DNA from 4 places in the Kitasatospora sp. NPDC051853 genome. Region 1 is predicted to be linked to each of the others. Evidence: riboswitches for the same ligand, from Rfam matches in the RefSeq annotation. Region 1 holds a riboswitch; each other region holds the start of a gene.
What was found. A riboswitch is a leader RNA that binds a small molecule or an ion and turns the genes downstream of it on or off. The one in region 1 is predicted to bind cobalamin.
Positions count from the first base shown of each region.

Region 2: another riboswitch for cobalamin. It lies ahead of ACIA8O_RS29960 (ribonucleoside-diphosphate reductase subunit alpha); the one in region 1 lies ahead of metE (5-methyltetrahydropteroyltriglutamate--homocysteine S-methyltransferase).
Region 3: another riboswitch for cobalamin. It lies ahead of ACIA8O_RS31775 (cobalamin biosynthesis protein); the one in region 1 lies ahead of metE (5-methyltetrahydropteroyltriglutamate--homocysteine S-methyltransferase).
Region 4: another riboswitch for cobalamin. It lies ahead of cobN (cobaltochelatase subunit CobN); the one in region 1 lies ahead of metE (5-methyltetrahydropteroyltriglutamate--homocysteine S-methyltransferase).

Region 1 is NZ_JBITBY010000017.1:47,317-51,238, forward strand. Features, by position in the region: gene ACIA8O_RS36330 (serine hydrolase domain-containing protein) at 1-933, opposite strand, end outside; cobalamin riboswitch at 1,145-1,383, shown strand; gene metE (5-methyltetrahydropteroyltriglutamate--homocysteine S-methyltransferase) at 1,522-3,831, shown strand.
Region 2 is NZ_JBITBY010000011.1:251,954-255,875, forward strand. Features, by position in the region: gene ACIA8O_RS29950 (glycoside hydrolase family 26 protein) at 1-1,048, opposite strand, end outside; gene ACIA8O_RS29955 (hypothetical protein) at 1,182-2,072, opposite strand; cobalamin riboswitch at 2,216-2,357, shown strand; gene ACIA8O_RS29960 (ribonucleoside-diphosphate reductase subunit alpha) at 2,516-3,922, shown strand, end outside.
Region 3 is NZ_JBITBY010000013.1:27,680-31,601, forward strand. Features, by position in the region: gene ACIA8O_RS31765 (helix-turn-helix domain-containing protein) at 1-264, opposite strand, end outside; gene ACIA8O_RS31770 (YidB family protein) at 554-1,000, opposite strand; cobalamin riboswitch at 1,141-1,275, shown strand; gene ACIA8O_RS31775 (cobalamin biosynthesis protein) at 1,367-2,332, shown strand; gene ACIA8O_RS31780 (cobyric acid synthase) at 2,329-3,849, shown strand; gene ACIA8O_RS31785 (putative cobaltochelatase) at 3,846-3,922, shown strand, end outside.
Region 4 is NZ_JBITBY010000007.1:27,059-30,980, reverse strand. Features, by position in the region: gene ACIA8O_RS20595 (RNA-guided endonuclease InsQ/TnpB family protein) at 1-287, shown strand, start outside; gene ACIA8O_RS20590 (cobalamin biosynthesis protein CobG) at 339-1,616, opposite strand; cobalamin riboswitch at 1,829-1,951, shown strand; gene cobN (cobaltochelatase subunit CobN) at 2,074-3,922, shown strand, end outside.

The sequences.
Region 1 (3,922 bases):
CTCGGCCAGCTGGGCCGCGGGCAGCAGACGGCCCGTCAGGAGTGCGCCGTAGAACCGGTTGACGTCGCTGTTGGTCGACACGACGGCGCCGGCTGCCCAGCCCCAGGACGGGTCCAGCTCGGTGTAGTCGCGCAGCGAGCCGTCGGCGGTGCGCTGGTAGCCCTTGGGGTGGGCCTCGTGGATCGTCCTGTCCCCGGGGGCGGGGAAGGAGGTGTGGCGCAGGCCGATCCGGTCGATCACCCGCTTGGTGACCTCCTCGCCGAGCGGGCGCCCGGTGACCTTCTGGATGATCAGGCCCGCCAGCAGGTAGTTGGTGTTGTTGTACTCCCACTGGGTGCCGGGGGCGAAGTGGGCCTTCTGGGCCAGCGCGGCGTCCAGGAGTTCGCGCGGCTCGTAGTAGCGCCCGGGGTCGCTCAGGACGGCGCCCTGGTTCACGTACTCGGGCAGGCCGCTGGTGTGCTGGAGCAGCTGACGGACCGTGATCTTCCGGCCGTCGATGCCCTCCCCGCGCACCAGGCCCGGCAGGTAGGTGTCGACGGCGGCGTCCAGGCCGACCTTGCCCTCGGCGACCAGCTGGAGGACCACCACGGCGGTGAACGCCTTGGTGTTGCTGCCGATCCGTACCTGCCCGTCCACCGGCACCTTGGCCTTGGTGACGACGTCGCCGACACCGGCGGTGTAGCTGCGGCTGCGGCCGTCGCGGCCCTTCACGGTGGCCAGGGCGGCGGGCATCCCGTCGTCCTTCACCAGCGCGTCGAGGCGCTGCTGCACGACGTCCCGCCGTGGGCCGGCGAAGGCCTCGGCCGGTGCCAGGACCCCGGCCAGTACGGCGGTGGCGGTCGCGGCGGTGACGGCGGCGGCCACCCCTCGGCGGGTGGTGCGGCGGGTCTGGCGGTGGTGCTGCGGTGCGTGCTGCGGTGCGTGCTCGTTCATCGTCGGGCCCCTCCGGTTCGGGCGCCGGACCTCGTCCCGGCGCCCTCCCAGAGGATCATCCGACGCACCGTCAATCCGTCGCCGGCGAGGACGAGATGGCGCCCGGGAACGTGCTCCGGGGACCGCCCCGGCCCGGGACCGTGGTCCCGGGCCCCGTCTCGAATCCGCTTCCGGCATGCGGACGTGCGGGACAGGACCGGCGCGGGGGCCTAGGGTGGGAACCGCAGTCGGTTCGCCCTGACAGCCTGTCAGGTGCGTCGTAAGAGGGAACCCGGTGACGCCTTTCATCTGGCCAGTCCGGGACTGCCCCGCAGCGGTGAGTGGGAACGACCGCCGTCACACGCACTGGGCCCGTGACGGGCCCGGGAAGCGACGGCCACTAGGTGTCCGCCCTGTCCAGGACGGATGTGCCCGCGAGTCCGAAGACCTGCCACTGCCCGTGTGCACCCCGCACGCGGTGATCTCGGTGACCTCGTGGGCGGGTCGGCGGAACGGACGGGCACATCCTGGTGCCGCGTCCGCGCTGTCACACCTCCTCGCCCGCGCGCCCTCCCGGGATCGCAGCGCGACTCGCGAAGGAGAGTCTCCGTGACCACCAGCACCACCGCCTCGCAGGTCACCGTTTACGGTTACCCCCGGCAGGGGCCGGACCGTGAGCTCAAGAAGGCGGTCGAGGGCTACTGGAAGGGCACCGTCAGCGCCGCCGCCCTCCGCTCCACCGCCGCCGAACTGCGGTGCGCCAACTGGCGCCGCCTCGCCGGAGCCGGCATCACCGAAGTCCCCACCGGGGACTTCTCGTTCTACGACCACGTCCTGGACACCACGGTGGCCGTCGGCGCGATCCCGCCCCGCCACCGCGCCGCCGTCGAGGCCGACTCGCTGGACGGCTACTTCGCCATGGCCCGCGGCACCCAGGAGGTCGCGCCGCTGGAGATGACCAAGTGGTTCGACACCAACTACCACTATCTGGTGCCCGAGTTGGGACCGGACACGGTCTTCACCGCCGACTCCGCCAAGGCGGTCGGCGAGCTGCGCGAGGCGATCGGGCTCGGCCACCGGGGCCGCCCGGTCCTGGTCGGCCCGCTGACCTACCTGCTGCTGGCCAAGCCGGCCCCCGGCGTGTCCGCCGGCTTCCAGCCGATCACCCTGCTCGACCGGCTGCTGCCGGTCTACGCCCAGCTGCTGGCCGAGCTCAAGTCGGCCGGTGCCGAGTGGGTCCAGCTGGACGAGCCCGCCCTGGTCCAGGACCGCACCCCGGCCGAACTCAACGCCGCCACCCGGGTGTTCCGCGACCTCGGCGCCCTCACCGACCGTCCGAAGATCCTGGTCGCCACCTACTTCGACCGGGCCGGCGAGGCGCTGAAGGTGCTCGCCAAGGCCCCGGTGGAGGGGGTCGGCCTGGACTTCACCGGGCCCGCCGCGGCCAACCTGGCGGACCTCGCGGCCGTCGGCGGGCTGCCCGGCAAGCGGCTGGTGGCCGGGGTGGTGGACGGGCGCAACGTCTGGGTCAACGACCTGGAGAAGTCGCTCGCCACCCTGGCCACCCTGCTCGGCCTGGCCGACCGGGTGGACGTCGCGCCGTCCTGCTCGCTGCTGCACGTCCCGCTGGACGCCACCGCCGAGCGCGAGCTGGACCCGCAGATCGCCCGCTGGCTGGCCTTCGCCCGGCAGAAGACCGCCGAGGCGGCCCTGCTCGCCCGGGGCCTGCGGGAGGGCACGGACACCATCGCGCCCCAACTCGCCGCCAACCGCGCCGACCTGGCGTCCCGGGCCGGCTCCCCGATCACCCGCGACCCGGCCGTCCGGGCCCGGGTCGCGGCCACCACCGAGGCCGACGCACGACGCGGCCAGGCCTACCCCGAGCGGGCGGCGGCGCAGCGGGCCCGGCTGGCCCTGCCCGTGCTGCCGACCACCACCATCGGCTCCTTCCCGCAGACCGCTGAACTTCGGCTTGCCCGGGCTGACTTGCGGGCCGGGCGGATCGACGCGGCGGCCTACCGGGAGCGGATGGAGGCCGAGGTCCGCGAGGTGATCGAGTACCAGGAGAAGGCCGGCCTGGACGTCCTGGTGCACGGCGAGCCCGAACGCAACGACATGGTCCAGTACTTCGCCGAGCAGCTCACCGGCTACCTCGCCACCCAGCACGGCTGGGTGCAGTCCTACGGCACCCGGTACGTCCGGCCCCCGGTGCTGGCCGGCGACATCTCCCGGCCCGCCCCGATGACCGTCGACTGGCAGCGCTACGCCCAGTCCCTGACGGACCGTCCGGTCAAGGGCATGCTCACCGGCCCGGTCACCATGCTCGCCTGGTCCTTCGTCCGCGACGACCAGCCGCTCGGCGACACCGCCCGCCAGGTCGCCCTCGCCCTGCGCGACGAGGTCACCGACCTGGAGGCCGCCGGGGCCGCGGTCGTCCAGGTGGACGAGCCCGCCCTGCGCGAGACCCTGCCGCTGCGCGCCGCCGACCGGGCCGGCTACCTGGCGTGGGCCACCGAGGCGTTCCGCCTCACCACCTCGGGCGTCCGCGCCGACACCCAGGTCCACACCCACATGTGCTACGCCGAGTTCGGTGAAATCCTCGGCGCCATCGAGGACTTGGACGCCGACGTGATCTCCCTGGAGGCGGCCCGCTCCCACATGGAGGTCGCCCACGAGCTCACCGACGCCGGGTACCCCCGCGAGGTCGGCCCCGGTGTCTACGACATCCACTCCCCCCGCGTCCCCTCCGCCGAGGAGGCCGCCGCCCTGCTCCGCGCCGGTCTCGCCGCCCTTCCGGCCGAACGGCTCTGGGTCAACCCCGACTGCGGCCTGAAGACGCGTGCCTGGCCGGAGACCCGCGCCTCGCTGGAGAACCTGGTCGAGGCCGCCAGGACGGTCCGCGCCGAGCTGGCCGGCTGACCGTACCGCCCGGGAGGCGCCCGCCCAGGCGCCTCCCGGGCCTTACGGGTGTGCCGGTCTGACGGATGGTCAGCACTGGTTGCGCTGTGGT
Region 2 (3,922 bases), on a different contig from region 1:
CGCCCGGCGCACCGTCCCAGGAGACCGGGGTCCAGACGAAGATCAGGTTGTGCAGCCCCCGGGTCTCCACCAGGTACCGGTAGGTGATCATCCAGAGCTTCTTGAAGTCCGCACCGGTCTGCCCGGACCACCAGAAACTGCGCTGGCAGTCCTGGTTGTTCATCTCGTGGTACGGCCGGAAGAGCACCGGGACGTCGTGCGCGGCCAGGTACTCCAGGTGGTCCGCGAGGAAGCGCAGGTCCTCCATCAGGGCCTGGTTCTCACGGGTCCCGCCCGCCTGGTCGACCACCCGGCCGAACCACTTCGGGTCGGTCATCCGGGGAGAGCTGCGGCAGAGCACGTTCTCGAAGGACTTCACCGGGGCACCGGGGTAGGGCTCGTGGAAGGACATGCCGACCATCCCGGCCGGGGCGCCGCCGTTGTCCGGCAGGACGGTGGTGCTGCCGTCGCAGTTGCGCTGCGCGCCGCCGGCACCGGTCCCGTAACTGCCGTCCGCCGCACGGGGGTAGCCCGACCAGACCGCCTTCAGCAGGTCCACCGCGTCGTCGGCGTACTGCCACTTGGCCTCGCAGGAGGGCCAGCGCCCGGCCGAGTAGCTCCGCTCGTTGCCGACCCCCCAGGCCGACTGCCCGTACCCCGGCCCCAGGTCCGCCTCGACGAACCCCGGCAGCTTGCCGGTGATGTCGGCCGCCTTCTTGTAGTAGTAGCCGGCCGGCTTGGAGCCGGCGAAGTCACCGTAGGAGGCGTTGTAGAGCTCGTTCTGCAGTTCCACGTGCTGCCCGATGACCGTGCCGCGCGGCTTGCCCGAGCGGGCGGCCTGCTCCAGGTCGGCCAGCAGCTGGAAGACCGCCCGGGCGTTGGGCGAGGCGGCCGGGTCACGCTTGAGCAGGTCCTTGCCCAGATCGGCCGGCACCGGACGCGACGCCGGGGCCGACGCCAGGCCGGGCCCGGACGAGGCCGGGGCGGAGGTCGGGGCCGCTCCCGGCCCGTCCTCCGCGCCGCTGACCGCTATCACCGTCGCGCAGACGAGCGAGGCCGTCAGCGTCACGGCGCCCAGCGTCACAGCACCGCCGTGTCTGCCCCGCAGAGATATCACGGACTCCCCCTGACAACTCCTGATCATCCTTGACAGGGAGACAGTATCGGGGCCTGCGTGCGGATCTGACCCCAGGTCACACCGGTCAGCCCGCCTGCGAGAGAGCCCGCTTCTCCAGCGTCGAGCGCACCCGGGCGGCGAAGCCCGGTCCGGCGTCGGTGGCGACCTTGTCAGCGGTGATGCCGCCCTCCTTCGCCGAGCCCGCGGCCGTGAAGTACGCGAACCGGCCGAGCGAGCCGTGCGTGCTGGCGCACCCCACCTCCTGGCAGAAGTCCTTCATGCCTTCGACCTGGAGGCCCTTGAGCTGTCCGTTGACGTTGCCGGTCGCCGTCTCGGCCTGGAGCCGCTTGTCGAAGACCGCCACGCCGACCACCACGGCGCTGTCGTTCAGCACGTAGGTGGCCCGCACCACCTGCCGGCAGGCCTGGTTCTCGATCGCGTCCGCGAGCCCGCCGGTGATGGCGTGCCAGCACGGCGTGACCGTCGTCGCGCTGCGCCGGGTCCAGACGGCGCCGCCGAACTCGAGGGTCTCCTCGGGGAAGAACGCGGCCGGGTCCACGGGTGCCTTGTCCGTGCTCACGTCCCAGATGGCCTTGAGTGACGCGTCGTCACCGGCGAGCGGGGACGCCGGGTTCGGTACCGGCGCCTTGGTCGCCCCGGTGGTGGCCGTCGGGCTCACGCTGGAGCCGGTCTTGCCGGTCGAGGCCGTCCCGGTCGGCTGTGCGACCGGGTCGCCGCCCTTCGACACGGAGACCGCCACGGCGACCAGCCCGCCGACGACCGCGAGCGCGACCACGCCGAGCAGCAACCGCATCCGGGTCTTCCGCTTCGCGTCGTCCTGGGCCCGCTGCGCCATCGCGTCCCAGTCCGGTCCGCCGGCCGGCGGACCGTACCCCGGGTACTGCTGCTGGTACTGCGGATATCCCTGACCGGGCTGCTGCCCGTTGCCACCGTTCATGCCCACCCCATCACTCATGAGCGCAGATCCTAGGCCATGTGGAGAATCCGCGAACAGGGACGGCCTCGGCTCCCCGAACGGCCTCCTGCGGGGCCTCCGGCCATCACTCCGGGCCACCATCGCGCTACACGACACCACACAAGATGTGGGGTCCACCAAGCCAGCTAGCACTACATGTATGCTCGCTCTCGCTGTCGATGCAGGGGAACTCCGGTGGAAGTCCGGGACTGCCCCGCAACGGTGAGCGGCCGCCTCGACGACGGCCCGCGAGTCCGGTGACCTGCCGACGGTGTGCCACACGGCTTCCCCGCAGATGCCTTGGAGCACCGCAGTGACGTCCGGGCCTCGCGGGTGGGCCGGGGGGTGGATCGCGCGCGCCGTGACGGCGTCAGCGCCGTACTCCCCTGCGCCCAAGTCGGCCCGGCAGCCATGCCGACCGCCGCCGCCAGGAGAGAAGCGCCTTGACCATCGCTGCCTCAGTTGCCCTGCCCGCCCAGGGAACCGCCGAAGACCGGACCGAACCGGGGGCCGCCCTGCTCCGGCTCCTCACGGACCGCAGCGCCGACCTCCCCCAGGTGGACCCGGGCCACGTCGCGGCCGCTGCGCTGCGCGGCCGGCACGCCGGTTCGGACTTCGCCGAGCTGCGCGGGCTGGCCGTGGAGGCTGCCGCCTCGATGATCGCCGAGGACCCGCAGTACTCGAAGCTGGCGGCCCGGCTGCTGGCGCTGGAGATCCAGGACGAGGCCGTCTCGCAGGGCGCCGTCTCCTTCTCCGCCTCGATCGCCGTCGGCCACGCCGAGGGCCTGATCGGTGACGTCACCGCGGCCTTCGTGGCCAAGCACGCGGCCGCCTTCGACGGTCTGGTCGACCGCTCCGGCGACGACCGCTTCGAGTACTTCGGCCTGCGCACCGTGCAGTCCCGCTACCTGCTGCGCCACCCGATCACCCGTCAGGTGATCGAGACCCCGCAGCACTTCCTGCTCCGGGTCGCGGCGGGCCTGGCGGTCGGCGACACCGAGGAGTCGGTGGCCGAGGTGGCCGGGCTCTACCGCCTGATGAGCCGTCTGGAGTACCTGACCAGCTCCCCGACGCTGTTCAACTCCGGCACCAAGCACCCGCAGATGTCCTCCTGCTACCTGCTGGACTCGCCGCTGGACAACCTGGACTCGATCTACAACCGGTACGCCCAGATCGCCCGGCTCTCCAAGCACGCCGGCGGCATCGGCCTGTCCTACTCCCGGATCCGCTCGCGCGGCAGCCTGATCCGCGGCACCAACGGCAAGTCCAACGGCATCGTCCCGTTCCTGCGCACCCTGGACTCCTCGGTCGCCGCGGTGAACCAGGGCGGCCGCCGCAAGGGCGCGGCCTGCGTCTACCTGGAGACCTGGCACGCGGACATCGAGGAGTTCCTGGAGCTCCGCGACAACACCGGCGAGGAGGCCCGCCGGACCCACAACCTCAACCTGGCCCACTGGATCCCGGACGAGTTCATGCGCCGGGTGAACGCCAACGCCGACTGGTCGCTGTTCTCCCCGGCCGACGTGCCCGAGCTGGTCGACCTCTGGGGCGCCGAGTTCGACGAGGCCTACCTCAAGGCCGAGCAGGCCGGCAAGGCCGTCCGCACCATCCCGGCGCAGACCCTGTACGCCCGGATGATGCGCACCCTGGCGCAGACCGGCAACGGCTGGATGACCTTCAAGGACGCCTCCAACCGGGCCGCCAACCAGACCGCGCTGCCCGGCCGGGTGGTCCACTCCTCGAACCTCTGCACCGAGATCATCGAGGTCACCGACGACTCCGAGACCGCCGTCTGCAACCTCGGCTCGGTCAACCTGGGCGCCCACGTCGCCGCGGGTGCCACCGTCGCC
Region 3 (3,922 bases), on a different contig from region 1:
GAAGTCGCGCAGGCTCGACGGGGCGGTGCCCATCAGCTGGACGGGCGGGCACCAGAGGGCGCGGGCCAGGGCGATGAACTCGGTCTCGTCCGGGCGGTACTCCCCGCTCTCCCAGCCGATCACGTGGGTGGGCAGCAGCCGCACGCCGTGGGCGGCCATGCCGGCCGCGACCTGCTCGGGCGTCAGCCCGAGGCCCACCCGGTGGGCCCTCGCGGCGGCGGGTGAGAACGGGACCGGCGTGGGGGTGGGCGGTCTTCGGCGCATGCCCAGACCGTAGGTGCGGGTCGGCTGCCGCCTGCACCCGCTGAACGCACGAACCGGCTTCCCGGGCCCGCCCGTCCGCCTGGAGGTTCCTACCACTACTGACGGATGATCACCCAGGACCGGTAGGAGGTAACGACGGCGAGGAGCGACGCCGGGGCGCGGGGAACTGCGCGCTTCGGGAGGCGGTCCACCGGCAACTGAACCGCCGTCAGCCGGTTGCAGGTGCTGCCGTTCCCCTGCGCGCAGTTCCTCGCGCCCCTGAGGTCGCTGCCCTGCCGCGCCGGTTGCCTCAGTGCATCTTGCCGAAGAGTTCCTCGATGGTGGCCGGGGTGGGGAGTTCGCCGTTGGGGGTGAGGCGGTCGACCGTGGTGGGGAGGTGGGTGGCGAGGGTGTCGGCGGCCTGGTCGGGGGTGATGCCGGCGTTGCGGGCGAGCATCTCGAGTTCGCCGGGTGGGAGGGCGGCGGCGAGTTCGGGACCGGTGACGGGGTGGTTGTCGCCGGTGCCGACCCAGGAGCGGGCCTGGGAGCCGAGGCCGCCCTCCGTCAGCTGTTGGAGCAGGGCGCCGAGCCCGTTGCCCCGCCCGGCGCCGTTCGCGGCGAGCGAGCCGAGCAGGATGGAGAGGAGGTTCCCCGCACTGCCGTTCCCGCCGCCGCTGCCGCCGAGCAGACCGCTGAGGAGTTTGCCGAGATCGGTCATCGCCGTCCCTCTGTTCTTCCGGGTCCGGTGCGGCAGCACTGCCGCGCCACGGCCAGCCTCGCCCTGCCGGGGGTACGCCGCACGGTGGGGCGGACAACCGTGTGACCAAGCCCTCCGCGCCCGTTGTTGACGGCCGGTCGAGGGGCGTGGTGGGATCTTTCAGCCAATCGGAGGCAAGGAGAGGAAGCCGGTGCGAATCCGGCGCGGTCCCGCCACTGTCACCGGGGAGCACGCTCGATCCATGGTCACGACGGCCCGCCCAGGCGGCTGTTGGAAGGCCCGAGGGTGTGTCCGACCCGGAAGCCAGGAGACTCTCGCCCCCGCTACGTCGATCCAGGGCGCGGACCCTGAGTGAGGACACGCACTGATGCCGCCTGCCCGGAGCCACGCCGACTCGCCCGCACCGTGCGCCGTCTGACCCCCTTTCTGCTGGGCGCCGCCGCCGGCTACCTGGCGGACGCCCGCTTCGGCGATCCCCGGCGCGGCCATCCGGTGGCGCTGTTCGGCTCGGCCGCGACGGGGCTGGAGCGCCGGATCTGGCGCGACGACCGGGCGGTGGGGGCCGCGTACACCGCCGCCTGTGTGGGGACGGTCGCCGCCGGGGCCGCGCTGGCCGGGCGTGCCGTGCGCCGCAGCCCCGTCGCCACCGCCGCACTGGCTGCGGCCGCCACCTTCACCGTGCTGGGCGGGAGTTCGCTGGCCCGGGAGGCCCGGACCATCGGGGCCTCGCTGGAGGCCGGGGACCTGACGGCGGCCCGGGAGCGGCTGCCGCACCTGTGCGGGCGGGACCCGAGCGGGCTGGACGGGCAGCAGATCGCCCGGGCCGTGGTGGAGTCGGTGGCGGAGAACACCGCCGACGCGGTGGTGAACGCGCTCACCTGGGGGGCCCTGGCCGGGACGCCCGGGCTGCTGGCGTTCCGGGCGGTGAACACCCTGGACGCGATGGTGGGGCACCGCTCGGCGCGGTACCTGCGGTTCGGCTGGGCCTCGGCGCGGCTGGACGACGTGGCGGGCTGGCCCGGGGCGCGGCTGACCGCGCTGCTGACGGTGGCGGCCGCGCCGGAGCCGGGGACGGCCTGGCGGGTGTGGCGGCGTGACGGTTCGTCACACCCGAGCCCGAACGCCGGGCAGGCGGAGTCGGCCTTCGCGGGCGCCCTGGGGGTGCGCCTCGGGGGCACGCTGCAGTACGGGGAGCGCGTGGAGCACCGACCGGTGCTCGGGGCCGAGTTGCGCCCCGTGGGCGTGCGGGACATCGAACGGGCCTGCGCCCTGTCGCGCCGGGTCGGCGCGCTGGCGCTGGGCGTCGCGCTGGTCGGACGGGCCGTCATCTCCGGTGCGGGCCGGAAGAGCCGTAAGGGGAGGACAACGTGAGCAACGCGCTGCTGGTGGCCGGGACCACCTCGGACGCCGGGAAGAGCGTCGTGACCGCGGGCATCTGCCGCTGGCTGGCCCGGCAGGGGGTGCGGGTCGCCCCGTTCAAGGCGCAGAACATGTCGCTGAACTCCTTCGTCACCGCCGACGGCGCCGAGATCGGCCGGGCCCAGGCGATGCAGGCGCAGGCCGCCCGGGTGGAGCCGGAGGCGGCGATGAACCCGGTGCTGCTCAAGCCGGGGGCGGACGCGCGCAGCCAGGTGGTGCTGCTGGGCAAGCCGGTGGCCGAGGTCGGCGCGCTGGACTACCGGGAGCGCAAGCCGTACCTGCTGGAGCGCTCGCTGGAGTGCCTGGCGGACCTGCGCAGCCGGTACGAGGTGGTGGTCTGCGAGGGCGCCGGCTCGCCGGCCGAGATCAACCTGCGGGACCGGGACATCGCCAACATGGGCCTGGCCACGGCGGCGAAGCTGCCGGTGGTGGTGGTCGGCGACATCGACCGGGGCGGGGTCTTCGCCGCGATGTACGGGACCCTGGCGCTGCTCTCGGCCGAGGACCAGGCGCTGGTGGCGGGCTGGTTCGTCAACAAGTTCCGCGGCGACGCGCGGCTGCTGGAGCCGGGGCTGAGGATGCTGCACGACCTGACGGGCCGTCCGGTGCTGGGCACCCTGCCGATGCTGCCGGGCCTGTGGCTGGACGCCGAGGACTCGCTGGACCTGACCACGGTGGTGGACCGGGGCGCGGTGCGCGGGCCGGTCGGCCGGGACGTGCTGCGGGTGGCCGTGGTGCGCTTCCCGCGGCTGTCGAACTTCACCGACCTGGACGCGCTGGCCCAGGAGCCGGGCGTGCTGGTGCGCTGGGCGACCCGGGCCGAGGAGCTGGCCGACGCGGACCTGGTGGTGCTGCCCGGTACCCGGGCCACCGTGGCGGACCTGGCCTGGCTGCGCGAGCGGGGCCTGGAGCCGGTGCTGCGCGAGCGGGTGGCGGCGGGCCTGCCGGTGCTCGGGGTCTGCGGCGGGTACCAGATGCTCGGCCGGGAGATCGAGGACGAGGTGGAGTCCAAGGCCGGGCGGGTGGACGGCCTGGGACTGCTGCCGACCCGGGTGGTGTTCGGCCGGGAGAAGGTGCTGGCCCGGCCGGTCGGCGAGGCCTTCGGCGAGCGGGTGGAGGGGTACGAGATCCACCACGGCGTGGTGACCGTGGAGGACAACGCCGAGCCCTTCCTGGACGGCTGCCGGGTCGGGCCGGTGTACGGCACCACCTGGCACGGGGCGCTGGAGAACGACGGCTTCCGCCGTGAACTGCTGCGGATGGTCGCGAAGTTGGCGGGCCGGGCGTTCGTGCCCGCGCCGGACACCTCCTTCGCGGCCGCCCGCGAGGAGCGGCTGGACCGGCTCGGCGACCTGATTGAGGAACACGCCGACACCGAGGCCCTGTGGAGAATGATCGAATCCGGCGCACCCGTCGGCCTGCCCTTCGTCCCGCCGGGGGCGCCGCACACCGTGGAGACCGAGCGATGACCGACGTGCGTTACCCCTTCACCGCGATCGTCGGGATGCCCGACCTGCGGCTCGGGCTGCTGCTGAACGCGGT
Region 4 (3,922 bases), on a different contig from region 1:
CCAGGAAGGCGTCCGACGCCGCGATCGGCGCGACCAAAACGGCGCTGATCGAGATGGCCCGCAAGCACGGCCGTACCGTGCACCTGGTCCACCCCGCGCACACCACGATGGACTGCGCGCACTGCGGAGCGAGAGCCAAGCACCGCCTACCTCTTTCGATGAGAACGTATACGTGCACCGCCTGCGGAGTCTCCTCACCGAGAGACAAGAACTCCGCTCGCGTGATGCTCGTCCGGGCTGGTCTCAACCCGGCTGGTGTTGATCTTCTAAGCCCTGCCCGTCGCTGACGGTCAGGCTGAGTGAGCCAGGAATCCCCGTCCTTCAGGGTGGGGAGGATGTCAATTCGTCCTCCGGGCCTCGGCTACCGCCTGGGCCATCTGTTCCATCGTCAGGTCATGCGTGGTCCTTGCAGAGATCCGATGGTTCGTCACCCGGTACATGTCCGATCCCGTGGCCAGCACGTCGACCCACTCCCCGGCGGGGTGGCCGCAGCGCCGTTCGCAGCCGGACCAGTGCACCGGCAGCCCGGGCACCCCGGCGGTCTCCAACGCCCGGGCGGCGTCCGCCCGTACGTCCGCGAGCGACTTGGCGCAGCCCGGCGCGCCGGTGCAGGCGGTGGCCAGCTCCCAGGGCGAACCGGGCGTCAGGCGCAGCCCGGCGGCGGCCAGTTCGCCGACCGCCGTCGCCCCGGGGAGTACGACGCTGCGCCACGGGGTGATCCGCAGCTCTCCGGCGCAGGCCCCGGCCAGCGCCCGCCACTGGGCGGCGGTCACGCTGCCGAAGCGGGTGCCGGCCACGACCCCGCCGCCGAACGGTCCCAACTCGGGGGCGCCGCCCGCGAAGACGGGCAGCGGCTCGGCGCCCGGGTCGAGCAGCTGGGCGGCCTCCCGGACGAACCAGGCCTTCACCCCAGCCGCTCGTACCGCCGTCAGGAACTCCTCGGCGGCGGCCAGCGCGGCGGCGGGAGCGGTCCCGGGGGCGACCCGGCGGGCGGTGGCGGCCCGGCCGAGGCGCAGCAGCGCGCCGCCGCCGGGCGTTGCGATCAAGGTCACATCGGCGTCCAGGGAGGCCACGTCGCCGCGGCCGTCGTCCAGGACGAAGAGGAACAGTCCGGCCAGTCCGGCGGCCGGCGGGCTGGCGCACAGCAGCGCGTCCAACTCCCGCGCCCAGGCCCGGACGTCGGCGCTGCCGAGCCCGTCCAGCCCGGAGAGCGGCGAGGCGATGACGTTGCGGACCCGCTCGTGGGTCTCGGAGGGCAGCAGCCCGGCAGCCCGCAGCAGGGCACCGAGCTCGGCCCCGGCGTCCTCGGCCAGGCCCCGCAGCTGGACGTTGCCGCGCGAGGTCAGCTCCAGCCGCCCGTCGCCGAGCCGCTCGGCCGCGTCGGCCAGGGCGAGGGCCTGAGCGGCCGTCAGCAGGCCGCCGGGAAGCCGGACCCGGGCCAACGCCCCGTCGTCGGCCCGGTGCAGCCGCAGCGCTCCCGGGCAGGCGTCACCCCGGTCGCGGTCGGGCCCGGAGGCGGCCTCCCGCCCGGCTGCGGAGGCACCGCCCCGGTCGCGGTCGGACGCGCCGGGGCGTGACTCGGCGACGGGCGGCGTGGGTGGCATGGCCGCGAGCATACCCACGTTCCGCCGGTTTGCTCCTGTCCGCTGCGTCACGTCCGCGCGACCCTCCGTCCCCGGCGGCACGGCCCGCTCTCCCCGACCACCCGACCCTCCGTCCACCCTCCCGTCCTCCCCCGCCCGCACCGGTGATCACCTGACAGACCTTCGGGACCCTGGTCCGCAACCCGGGCGCACCCCGTACGATGCTCCCCGGGTGGGCGCACAGCCCAGCCAACGCCAGCGACGGCGCTATGGGGAGGAAACCGGTGCGAATCCGGTGCGGTCCCGCCACTGTGACCACGGTTCGGCCGTGGGAGCCAGGAACTCCTGCCGTCCTCACACCAGCCCGGGGCGCGGACCCCGAGGAAGGCTCCGCCGTGCCCGTGCGCCGTACACCAGCGCTCCGTCGCGCCGCCGTCTCCTCGTGCCCGCCGCCGTCCCGGCGTGAAGTCACGGCCGGGAGGGCCTCCGCATGATCCTGCTCCTCTCCACCTCCGACACCGACCTGTTGAGCGCCCGCGCCTCGAACGGTCCGGTCCCGTACCGGCTGGGGAACCCGGCCCGGCTCGGGGTGGACGACCTGCCCGCGCTGCTGGAGGGCACCGACCTGGTCGTCGTCCGGCTGCTCGGCGGCCGCCGGGCCTGGCAGGAGGGCCTGGACGCGCTGCTCGCCGGGCCGCGCCCGGTGGTGGTGCTGACGGGCGAACAGGCCCCGGACGCCCAGCTGATGGAGCTCTCCACGGTGCCCGCCGGCCTGGCCGCCGAGGCGCACGCCTACCTGGCGCACGGCGGCCCGGCCAACCTGGCCGAGCTCGGCGCCTTCCTCTCCGACACCGTGCTGCTCACCGGCCACGGCTTCGCGGCGCCCGCCTCCGCGCCCGCCTGGGGCCCGTTGGAGCGTCAGGCGGCCGACAACGACGGCCCGCTGGTGACGGTGCTCTACTACCGCGCCCACCACATGAGCGGGAACACCGCCTTCGTGGAGATCCTCTGCCAGGCGATCGAGGCCACGGGCGCCCGGGCGAAGGCGATCTACTGCGCGACCCTGCGCGGCGCCGAGCCGGAGCTGCTGGCCGAGCTGGCGCAGGCCGACGCGCTGGTCACCACCGTGCTGGCGGCCGGCGGCACCCGCCCGGCCGACGCGCAGGCCGGCGGCGACGAGGAGGCCTGGGACGCCGGCGCGCTGGCCGCGCTGGACCGCCCGATCCTCCAGGCGCTCTGCCTGACCTGGTCCCGCGAGCAGTGGGAGGCCAGCGACGACGGCCTCTCCCCGCTGGACACCGCGACCCAGATCGCCGTGCCGGAGTTCGACGGCCGCCTGATCACCGTGCCGTTCTCCTTCAAGGAGCTGGACCAGGACGGCCTGACCGTCTACGCGGCGGACGCCGAGCGGGCCGCCCGGGTGGCGGGCATCGCGGTCGCCCACGCGAGGCTGCGTCACGTCCCGGCCGCCGAGCGGCGGTTGGCCCTGGTGCTCTCCGCGTACCCGACCAAGCACGCCCGGGTGGGCAACGCGGTCGGCCTGGACACCCCGGCCTCGGCGATGCGGCTGATGGCCCGGCTGCGCGCCGAGGGCATGGACATCGGCACCGACGTCCCCGGCCTGGACCTCACCGGCGACGGGCACGAGGGCGACGAGCTGATCCACGCGCTGATCGCGGCCGGCGGCTACGACCAGGACTGGCTGACGGAGGACCAGCTCGCCCGCAACCCGGTCCGCATCCCGGCCGCCGACTACCGCCGCTGGTACGCCGAGCTGCCGCAGGGTCTGCGCGAGCAGGTCGAGGAGCACTGGGGCCCGGCCCCCGGCAACCTCTACGTGGACCACTCGCAGAACCCGGACGGCGACATCGTGCTGGCCGCGATCCGCTCCGGCAACCTCCTCGTGCTGATCCAGCCGCCGCGCGGCTTCGGCGAGAACCCGGTCGCGATCTACCACGACCCGGACCTGCCGCCGAGCCACCACTACCTGGCCGCCTACCGCTGGATCGAGGCCGCGCAGGCCGACGGCGGCTTCGGCGCCCACGCCGTGGTCCACCTCGGCAAGCACGGCAACCTGGAGTGGCTGCCCGGCAAGACCGCCGCGCTGTCCGCCGAGTGCGGGCCGGACGCGGTGCTCGGCAACCTGCCGCTGGTCTACCCCTTCCTGGTCAACGACCCGGGCGAGGGCACCCAGGCCAAGCGCCGCGCCCACGCCACCCTGGTCGACCACCTGGTCCCGCCGATGGCCCGGGCCGACTCCTACGGCGACATCGCGCGGCTGGAGCAGCTGCTCGACGAGCACTCCAACATCGCCGCGATGGACCCGGCCAAGCTGCCGG